DNA from 2 places in the Sphingomonas agrestis genome. Region 1 is predicted to be linked to the other one. Evidence: predicted binding sites of a transcription regulator. Region 1 holds the regulator's gene; the other holds the start of a gene.
The links. Region 1 encodes LexA, which represses DNA repair genes until DNA is damaged. Its sites were predicted from a motif close to GTTCCNCNCTTGTTCT; they were not measured.

Region 1 (4,408 bases):
GTCGCGGGCGCTTCCCGGCCCAAAGCCGGGTAATGCCCAAACTGCTCCCCGTCGCCGAAGCCCAGTCCCGCCTGCTGGCGCTCGCTCGGCCCTTGCCGGTCGAGCGGGTCGCGCTGGCCGAGGCGGCCGGTCGCTGGGCCGCTACCGACATCACCGCGCTACGCACCCAGCCTTATGCCGACCTCTCGGCGATGGACGGCTACGCGATACGCTTCGGCGACCTGCCCGGCCCTTGGCGCGTGATCGGCGAGAGCGCTGCCGGTCGCGCCTTTGCCGGCGAGGCAGGGCCGGGCGATGCGGTGCGGATCTTCACCGGCGCGCCCCTGCCCACCGGCACCGACACCGTCCTCGTCCAGGAGGAAGCGCGCCGTGAGGGCGATCGCGTATCGCTCGACGGCGAAGGCCCCGCGCATCTCGGCCGCAACGTCCGCCGCCGCGGCCTCGACTTCTCGGAAGGCGATCCGCTGGTCCGCGCCGGCGATCGCCTCACCCCGGCCGCGCTGGCGCTGCTCGGCACCGCGGGCCACGGGACGGTCGCCGTCTCCCGGAAGGTCCGTGTCGCGCTCGCCGCGACCGGCGACGAACTCGTCCCGCCCGGCGCGCCGATCGGCGAGGCCCAGCTTCCCGAGACCAATCGGCTGATGCTCGCCGCGCAACTCGCCGGGCTGCCCGTCGAGTTGATCGACCTAGGCATCCTCCCTGACCGCCAGGACGCACTCGAGGCCGCGTTCCGCGCGGTCGACGCCGATCTGCTCGTCACCAGCGGCGGCGCCTCGGTCGGCGACCACGATCTCGTCCAGCCTGCGCTCAAGGCAGTCGGCGCGACGATCGACTTCTGGCGGGTCGCGCTACGTCCGGGCAAGCCGATGATGGCCGGCCGGCTCGGCGAGACGCTGGTGCTCGGGCTTCCCGGCAATCCGGTATCGGCCTTCGTCACCACCTTGCTCTTCGTGCGGCCCGTGGTCGCGGCGCTTTCAGGCGCGGGCGATCCAATGCCGCGCACCCGCCCGGCGGTCCTGGGCGAACCCCTGCCCGCCAGTGGCGATCGCAGCGATTATCTCCGCGCCGAGCAGCGCGACGGGCGCGTCTTCGCCACCACGATCCAGGACAGCTCGATGCTGCGTACGCTCGCCCGCGCGACCTGCCTGATCGTCCGCGCGCGGGGCGCGCCGCCGGCTCAAATCGGCGACTCGGTGGAAATCCTCGACGTCGCTTGACAAGCGCCGGGAACATTGCATAAACGTTCCCAATCTGTTCTAGGAGGACCTGGATGCTCACGCGCAAGCAGCACGAGCTAATCTGCTTCATTGCCGATCGCCTGGCCGAGACCGGCGTTTCGCCCTCGTTCGAGGAAATGAAGGAGGCGCTCGATCTCAAGTCGAAGTCGGGCGTGCACCGGCTGATCAGCGCGCTCGAGGAACGCGAGTTCATCCGCCGCCTGCCCAATCGTGCCCGCGCGCTCGAAGTGCTGCGCGTGCCCGAGCGCGGCGACGCCAAGCCGGCGGGCAAGACGCGCGCGATGGAGCAGTCAACTTCGTCAACTTCGCGGTCAATTTCGTCCGGCTCAACGCCGCCGTCGCCGGCCAACGACGTCGTCGAGATCCCGCTCCACGGCCGCATCGCCGCGGGTACGCCGATCGAGGCGCTCGAAGGCGCGTCGATGCTCCCCGTCCCCGCCGCGCTGCTCGGATCGGGCGAGCATTACGCGCTCGAAGTCGCGGGTGATTCGATGGTCGAGGCGGGCATTCTCGACGGCGATTATGCGCTGATCCGCCGCACCGAGACCGCGCGCGACGGCGAGATCATCGTCGCGCTGATCGACGATGCCGAGGCGACGCTGAAATATTTCCGCAAGGAAGGCGCGATGGTCCGGCTCGACCCCGCGAACCGGGACTATAGCGCCCAGCGCTACCGGCCCGATCAGGTCCGGGTGCAGGGCAAGCTCGCCGGGTTGCTGCGCCGCTACTGAGCAGGCTGCGGGGACGGCGCGGCATATGGCGGCTGCACCGTCAACGGGTTTAGCCAGGGATGCGCCGTGCCGCGCCGCACGGTGCGAACCCGCGCATCGGCGAAGCTGATCGCTACACCACCCGTTCTGGCCAGCATTTCGCGGTCCAGCTTGAGCCAGCGCGGCGTGCAGCCCGGCGGCAGTCGTCGCTCGCTGACCACGATATCGGTCTTGCCGCACAGGTCGATCATCTCCCGCCACGGCACCAGGTACCCGCTCCGCGTCGCCAGCACGCGCCAGCGCCGGACACCCGATCGCACGTCGATCAGGCACAGATCAGGGCTGCACCGCGCGTCCGGCGCCTCGGAGAGCAGCGCAAGATCCTCCTCCGCGCCGCTATTCTCGCCGAGCATCGAGCGGGTATAGTCCCCTGCCCTGTCGCGCAGCAGCGCCATCTCGCCGTTCGACATCCGGATCGCCAGGTGCCGCCCGTCGCCCGTCACCAGCAGGTCGGGCGCCGGCGTCGCCAGCGCCCAGGCGAGCCCCGCCGCGAACGGCGCCGCGCCGATCCAGCGCACCGGCGTCCGCCACAGCGCCACCCATAGCCCGCCGACGACGATCAGCGCATACGCCCCGCCGGGCATCGCCGGCAACGCTGCAACGGCACCCGGCGCCGAGGCCGTGGCATGCGCCAGCCACAGCAGCAGGTCGAGCGCCCGCGCCGTCAGCCACCAGGCCGGCGCGCCGAGCCCGGCGAGGTCGAGCGCCAGTGCCAGTGCCTCGAGCGGCATTATGACGAAGGTGGTCAGCGGGATCGCGACGATATTGGCCAGCGCGCCGTAGATGCCGGCCTTGTGGAAATGAAATAGTCCGATCGGCATCAGCACCAGCTCGACCGCGATGCCGGTGAGCAGTAGCGACGCCAGCCCGCGCAGCAGGCGCCGCCCCTGCCCCTCCTCGCGCCGCCGAAACCAGCCGCGCACCCGCGGGCCCTCGTGCAGCGCCACGATCGCCGTCACCGCGGCGAAGCTCAACTGGAAGCTCGGCCCGGCCAGCGCCTCTGGCCAGAGCAGCAACACGACGAACGCCCCTGCCGCCACCAGCCGCAGCGTGATCGCCTCGCGCCTCAGGCTGAGCGCGAGCAGCACCAGCAACGCCGCCGCGCACGATCGGATCGTCGGCACCTCGGCGCCGGTCAGCAGCGTATAGCCGATCGCCGCGAGCGCGCCCGCCCCCGCCGCGACCAAGGGCAGCCGCCAGCGCAGCGCCAAAGTCGGGCTCAGCGCGAGCAGCTTGAGCACCAGCAGCATCGCCGCAGCGGTTACCGCCGTGACGTGTAGCCCGCTCACCGAGAGCAGATGCGCGAGCCCCGATCGCCGCATCGCCTCCGAATCCACCTCGGCGATCGCGCCCTGGTCGCCGGTGGCGAGCGCGCTGGCGATGCCGCCGGCGCTCCCGGCAATGCGCGACTGGATATGCCCCGACAGCCGCGTGCGCAGGTCCGCGCCGGGAGTCGCCGCCGGGCGCACGATCTCGACCGGCGAGAATCCCTTGCCGGTCGCGCCCAGCCCGGCGAACCACGCCACGCGCGCAAAGTCATACGCCCCCGGCACCGCCGCGGACGGCGGCGGCATCAGCCGTGCGCGCAGCCGGATCACGGTGCCGCGTGCGAGATCCTTCGGCGCATCGCCGATAGCTAGGTTGATCCGCAGCCGCGGCGGCAGATCGGCATGACCCAGCGGCGCCAGCGTTACCCGCACCATGTCGCGCGCCGGCAATTGCTCGACGCGCTCGACCTGCCCGGTCATCAGCACGACCGCCGGCCGTGCCAGCACCGGTGCCGCAACGCGCTCGGCGCGCCACCAGATCAGCGTGCATCCCGCCGCCAGCGTCAGCCCGGCGACTGCAAGCACCCGCGGCGCACGCCCGCCCCCGCCGAAGGCAAAAGCGCCGAGTCCCAGCGCCGTGCTGCCCAACACGAAAGCGATCCAGCGCGCCGCATCGGGCAGCACGAACCAGGCAGTGATCCCCGCCCCCAGCATCACCGGCAGCCACAGCACCAATTGCTCGCGTTCGGCCTCGAGCCAGCGCTCGATCCGATTGGCCAACTGGCGAACAGAGCCCACCGCCCCGATTTGAAGGGCGGGCAACCCCGTGCTAGGGGCCTCGGCGGCTGGACTGGCCATCGATTTTCAATTCTGGGAGCAGGCGCGGTTGAGCGCAACATCTGATACCGGCAGCAAGCCTGTCGTCACCCGTTTCGCGCCGTCGCCCACCGGGTTCCTCCATATCGGCGGCGCCCGCACGGCGCTGTTCAATTTGTTGTTCGCCCGGCACCACGGCGGCAAGTTCCTGCTGCGCATCGAGGATACCGATCGCGCACGCTCGACCGAGCCGGCGATCGCCGCGATACTCGATGGGATGCGCTGGCTCGAGCTCGATTGGGACGGCGAGGCGGTC
Region 2 (4,408 bases), on a different contig from region 1:
CTCGCCGCCGTGGAGGTGCGCGACGCCGGTCAAGTCGAGGAACAAGGTGTCGTCGCCTTCAATCGCCACGCTCGGCGACCAGCGCCGCGCCAGCGCAAGCGCGAGGTTGGCGAGATGTGCCTGGTCCCCCGCCGGATCGGCGGGGCGGATGTCGAGCCCGGGCACTTGCGCGCGCGCCTGGGTCACCGCCATGCCGGAGCGCAGCCCGAGCGACTGAGACAGCGGGCAGGCAGCGGCGATCTCGACACGGCTGCCGTTGCGGATGCTGGTGACGAGGGGGGGCAGTTCCTCCCCGGAACGGGGAGGGGGACCATGTGAAGCATGGTGGAGGGGGCTCTCCTCATCAGGCACCCCTCGTGGTACGCCCCCTCCACCACGCCCTACGGGCGCGGTCCCCCTCCCCGTTCCGGGGAGGTATTTGGCGGTCACCCCATCATCTGCCGGCATCGTCCGGAACGGGTTCGCCGCCGCTTCGTCCTTGCGGCCGACCTCGTGCCGCGCCCGCGCGCGCGTCACCGGGGGCAATGCGACCTTGCCGAGTTCGTCCTCGCGGGCCCAGCGCGCGCCGGGGCGCCAGCCGCCGCCGCGCGGGACCGAGCACGCATGTTCCTGTTCCTTCGCCACCGCTTCACGCAGTGGATCAAGCGAAGCCGCCGCGCGCGGCTCAGGCGGCGTGGCGGTTCGCGCTTCCGCCCGCCACAGCCTTTCGATCGGCCACAGCGGAAGGAAGAGCGCAGCGACCCGTTGCATCGCTTGCCTCCACTTCGATCTCGAAACCCTCGCCGCCCTTTTGCCGCGCCAGCGCCAGCCGCCAGCGCGCGCGCCCGACTCCGGCCACCGGCAACGGGCTCGACGGCGCCGACGTCACCCGCCAGCGCGTCACTGCCGCCGACGGCATGCCGATCGGATCGGCGCCCTCGCGCGCCGCACGCTTCATCAGCAGCGCGATCGTCCGTCCGCCCTCGGCCGCAAGCTGCAGTCGCCGCGTCGCGGTCATGTCGGCGCGCCTCGCCTCGCCGATCACTGCACCGAGTCCGCGATGCCGCAGCCCTTCCTCCATGATCGCAAGCAGCTCGGCATCGTCGGCCGCCTCGGCATAGATCAGCCGCTTATGATCGAGCCCGACCTGCGCCACGCCTGGCGCGAACAGGTCGCGCCGCTGCACCACCCACAGCACCGGGCCCCAGGCGCGCGCGGCGATCCCGGCCATGAACAAGGTCGCCGAGCAATCGTCGGCCATGTCGCACGTTCCCGCCGCGACTTCATGCAGCGCATCGAGCCGCAGGCCGCCATCGGCGATCCGCGAATCGATCGCCTCGATCCCGAAGGGCAGCGCCGGGCGGCGGCGATATCCCTTGGTCTCAACCGCGCGCAATTGCGCGCGAAGCTGGGCAAGGACGGCAGGATCGGCCATAGGCGGGCAGCGGACACTCACGACTCGGGAACGACAATGTTCCTATTCTGTTCCTATGCCCGCGAGAGTCAACCCATTGCCTCAATGGGTTGCGTCCTGCCGGCCCCCGCCCCTATCGTGCTGGCATCCTGACCCATTTGGGGAACCGCTTTCATGACCCATTCGCTCCGGCTCGCGTTGATCGCGACCACCGCGCTCGCCGCCGCCACGCCTGTATCCGGATCCGCCATGCCGCAAAGCCAGACCCAGACTTCGCCCGCCCCTGCCGCCACCCCCGATCCCGCGCCGCTGCTCGCCCCATGGCCCGGACCGCACGAAGGGGTGCCGCAGTGGGACAAAGTGTCGCCGGCGATGTTCGCGCCCGCCTTCGAACGCGCGATGACCAATGCCCGCGCCGAGCAGGCCAAGATCCGCGACAACCCCGCCGCGCCGACCTTCGCTAATACGATCGAGACGGACCAGCGCTCGGGCGAGGAGATGAACCGACTGTTCGCGGTGTGGGGCGTCTATCAGAGCAATCTCGCCAGCCCGCAGGTCCAGGCGATCGCCAAGGAATGGAGCCCGAAGCTCTCGGCGTTCTTTACCGAGATGAGCCTCGATCCCAGGATGTTCGCGCGGGTGAAGGCAGTCTATGACGGCCGCGCCAAGGCCGGGCTCAACGCGCAGCAGATGCGGCTGCTCGAGCGGACCTATCGCGATTACGTCACCTCGGGCGCGCTGCTCGACGAAGCCGGCAAGGCGGAAGTCAAGCGGATCAACCAGGCGCTTGCCACCGCCTACACCGAGTTCAGCCGCAAAGTCCTCGCCGATGAGGAGACCGCAATCGTCCTAGACAGCGAAGCCGATCTCGCGGGCCTTGCCGACAGCTTCAAGGCGAGCCTCGCCGAGGAGGCCAACGACCGCGGCCAGGCGGGCAAATGGGCAATCAAGAACACGCGTTCGTCTGTCCAGCCCTTCCTGATGTATTCGACCAACCGAGCGCTGCGCGAGAAGGTCTACAAGGCGTTCGTCGACCGCGGCGATAACGGCGACGCGAACGACACCAACGCGACGATCGCGCAGATCCTCAAGCTGCGACAGGAACGCGCCAAGCTGCTCGGCTTCAAGAACCACGCTTGGTATCGAATGGACGATACGATGGCCGAGACGCCCGAGAACGCGTCGAAGCTGATGATGGCGGTGTGGCCCGCCGCGGTGGCGCGGGTGCGCGAGGAAGTCGCCGACATGCAGGCGCTTGCGACAAAAGAAGGCGCCAAGCTGACGATCGAGCCGTGGGACTATCGCTTCTATGCCGAGAAGGTCCGGAAAGCGAAGTATGACTTGGACGAGAATGAGGTGAAGCCCTACCTCCAGCTCGACCAGATCGTGCAGGGCGCGTTCTACGCCGCGGGCCGGCTCTACGATCTCTACTTCAAGGAAAATACCGGCAGCGTACCCGTCTTCCACCCGGACGTGCGCACCTTCCTGGTCACCAATCGTGCCACCGGTGCCGAGGTAGGCATCTTCTATCTCGACAATTTCGCCCGCGCTGGAAAGCGCTCGGGCGCCTGGGCAACGAGCTATCGCGGGCGCTCGGGGCTGCGCGGTTCGAAGATCGTCCTCGCCTCGAACAACAACAATTTCACCAAGGGCGCGGCAGGCGAGCCGACGCTGATCAGCGTCGATGATGCGAGCACGCTGTTTCACGAATTCGGCCATGCCCTGCACAGCCTGCTCGGCAATGTCTACTATCCTGGGCTCGCCGGCACGCCGCGCGACTTCGTCGAATATCCAAGCCAGGTGAACGAGAATTGGTTGCTCACCCCCGACGTGCTCAACCGCTACGCCAAGCACTACAAGACCGGCGCGGCGATCCCCGCGGCGCTGGTCGCGAAGATCGAAAAGGCGCAGACCTTCAACCAGGGCTTTGACACGGTCGAGTATCTCTCCTCGGCGATCGTCGACATGAAGCTGCACGATCGCGACACGCCGGTAACCGATCCCGACGCATTCGAGCGCGACACGCTCGCGAGCATCGGCATGCCCAAGGAAATCGTGATGCGGCACCGCCTACCGCAGTTCAATCACCTGTTCTCGAGCGATGCCTATTCGGCGGGCTATTACTCGTATCTCTGGTCCGAGACGATGGACGCCGATACCTGGGCGGCGTTCGAGGAAACCGGTAACGTCTGGGACAAGGCCACTGCCGACAAGTTCCGCACGATCCTGCTGATGACCGGCAACGAGACCGACCGCAAAGCCGCGTACAAGGCGTTCCGCGGGCGTGATCCTGACGTCAAGGCACTGTTCAAGCGGCGCGGGTTTCCTGTGGAATAACCAGCCGTCCCTTCCCGTCCGAAGGGGAATTGCATGAGGCGTAGTCGTCGCGAAGCAAAAGCTTAGGTCGTATCGACATCCGGCGCATCCAGATCGTGGATGCGCCGGGGAGTGGATCCCCTCAGTTGGCCGGGACCAGTTCGGTTACGTCGAGAACCGATTCGAAGCGCGGACGGGGGAACACCAGGCGCCAGCGCTTCGGCGCGATGCGCTCGACATAGCCGATCATGTCGCGATTGGCGTCGAGGCCGTAGCGGAGCGGCGAAGTCTCGTCGCCCAACACGAGCGTGCCGAGAAAGACCTGGCGCGCGGCGGTGTCGGCGAAGATCAGCCCGGTGGGGCGCTGCGAGCCGGTGACCTTGTGCAGGCTGCGGACTTCGCCTTCGTCGGCGACGGTGCAGTCGAACCAGGGATAGGCCGTGAAGTCGCGCATCGCGGTGCCCTTGGCGCCGAGCTTGAAGGTGCGGCAGCGATATTTGCCTTCGGGCAGCGTCGCGTCGGGAAGCGCGCGGTCGGGATCGAACAGCAGGGGCTCGGCCGCGATCGCCCGCGCGTCGGCCTTGCGGGCGAGCGGGAGCGCCTCGTCCCACGCCTTGCGCCAGTCGCGCAGACGGTCGCGGTCGTCGCCGGTCGCGACGTTCTGCCAGCGGACATTGGTGGGCGGGCGCGATCCGGTGG

Region 2: RZN05_RS19020 (ImuA family protein) is a predicted target of LexA. The motif match lies at 1,453-1,468, and genes of this name have one in related genera.

The regions. Positions count from the first base shown of each region.
Region 1 covers NZ_JAWJEJ010000001.1:1,526,411-1,530,818, forward strand. The annotation lists gene RZN05_RS06555 (molybdopterin molybdotransferase MoeA) at 33-1,217, shown strand; gene lexA (transcriptional repressor LexA) at 1,271-1,969, shown strand; gene RZN05_RS06565 (ComEC/Rec2 family competence protein) at 1,963-3,990, opposite strand; gene gltX (glutamate--tRNA ligase) at 4,163-4,408, shown strand, end outside.
Region 2 covers NZ_JAWJEJ010000002.1:612,749-617,156, reverse strand. The annotation lists gene RZN05_RS19025 (DUF6504 family protein) at 1-624, opposite strand, end outside; gene RZN05_RS19020 (ImuA family protein) at 665-1,414, opposite strand; gene RZN05_RS19015 (M3 family metallopeptidase) at 1,568-3,730, shown strand; gene RZN05_RS19010 (DUF4893 domain-containing protein) at 3,852-4,408, opposite strand, start outside.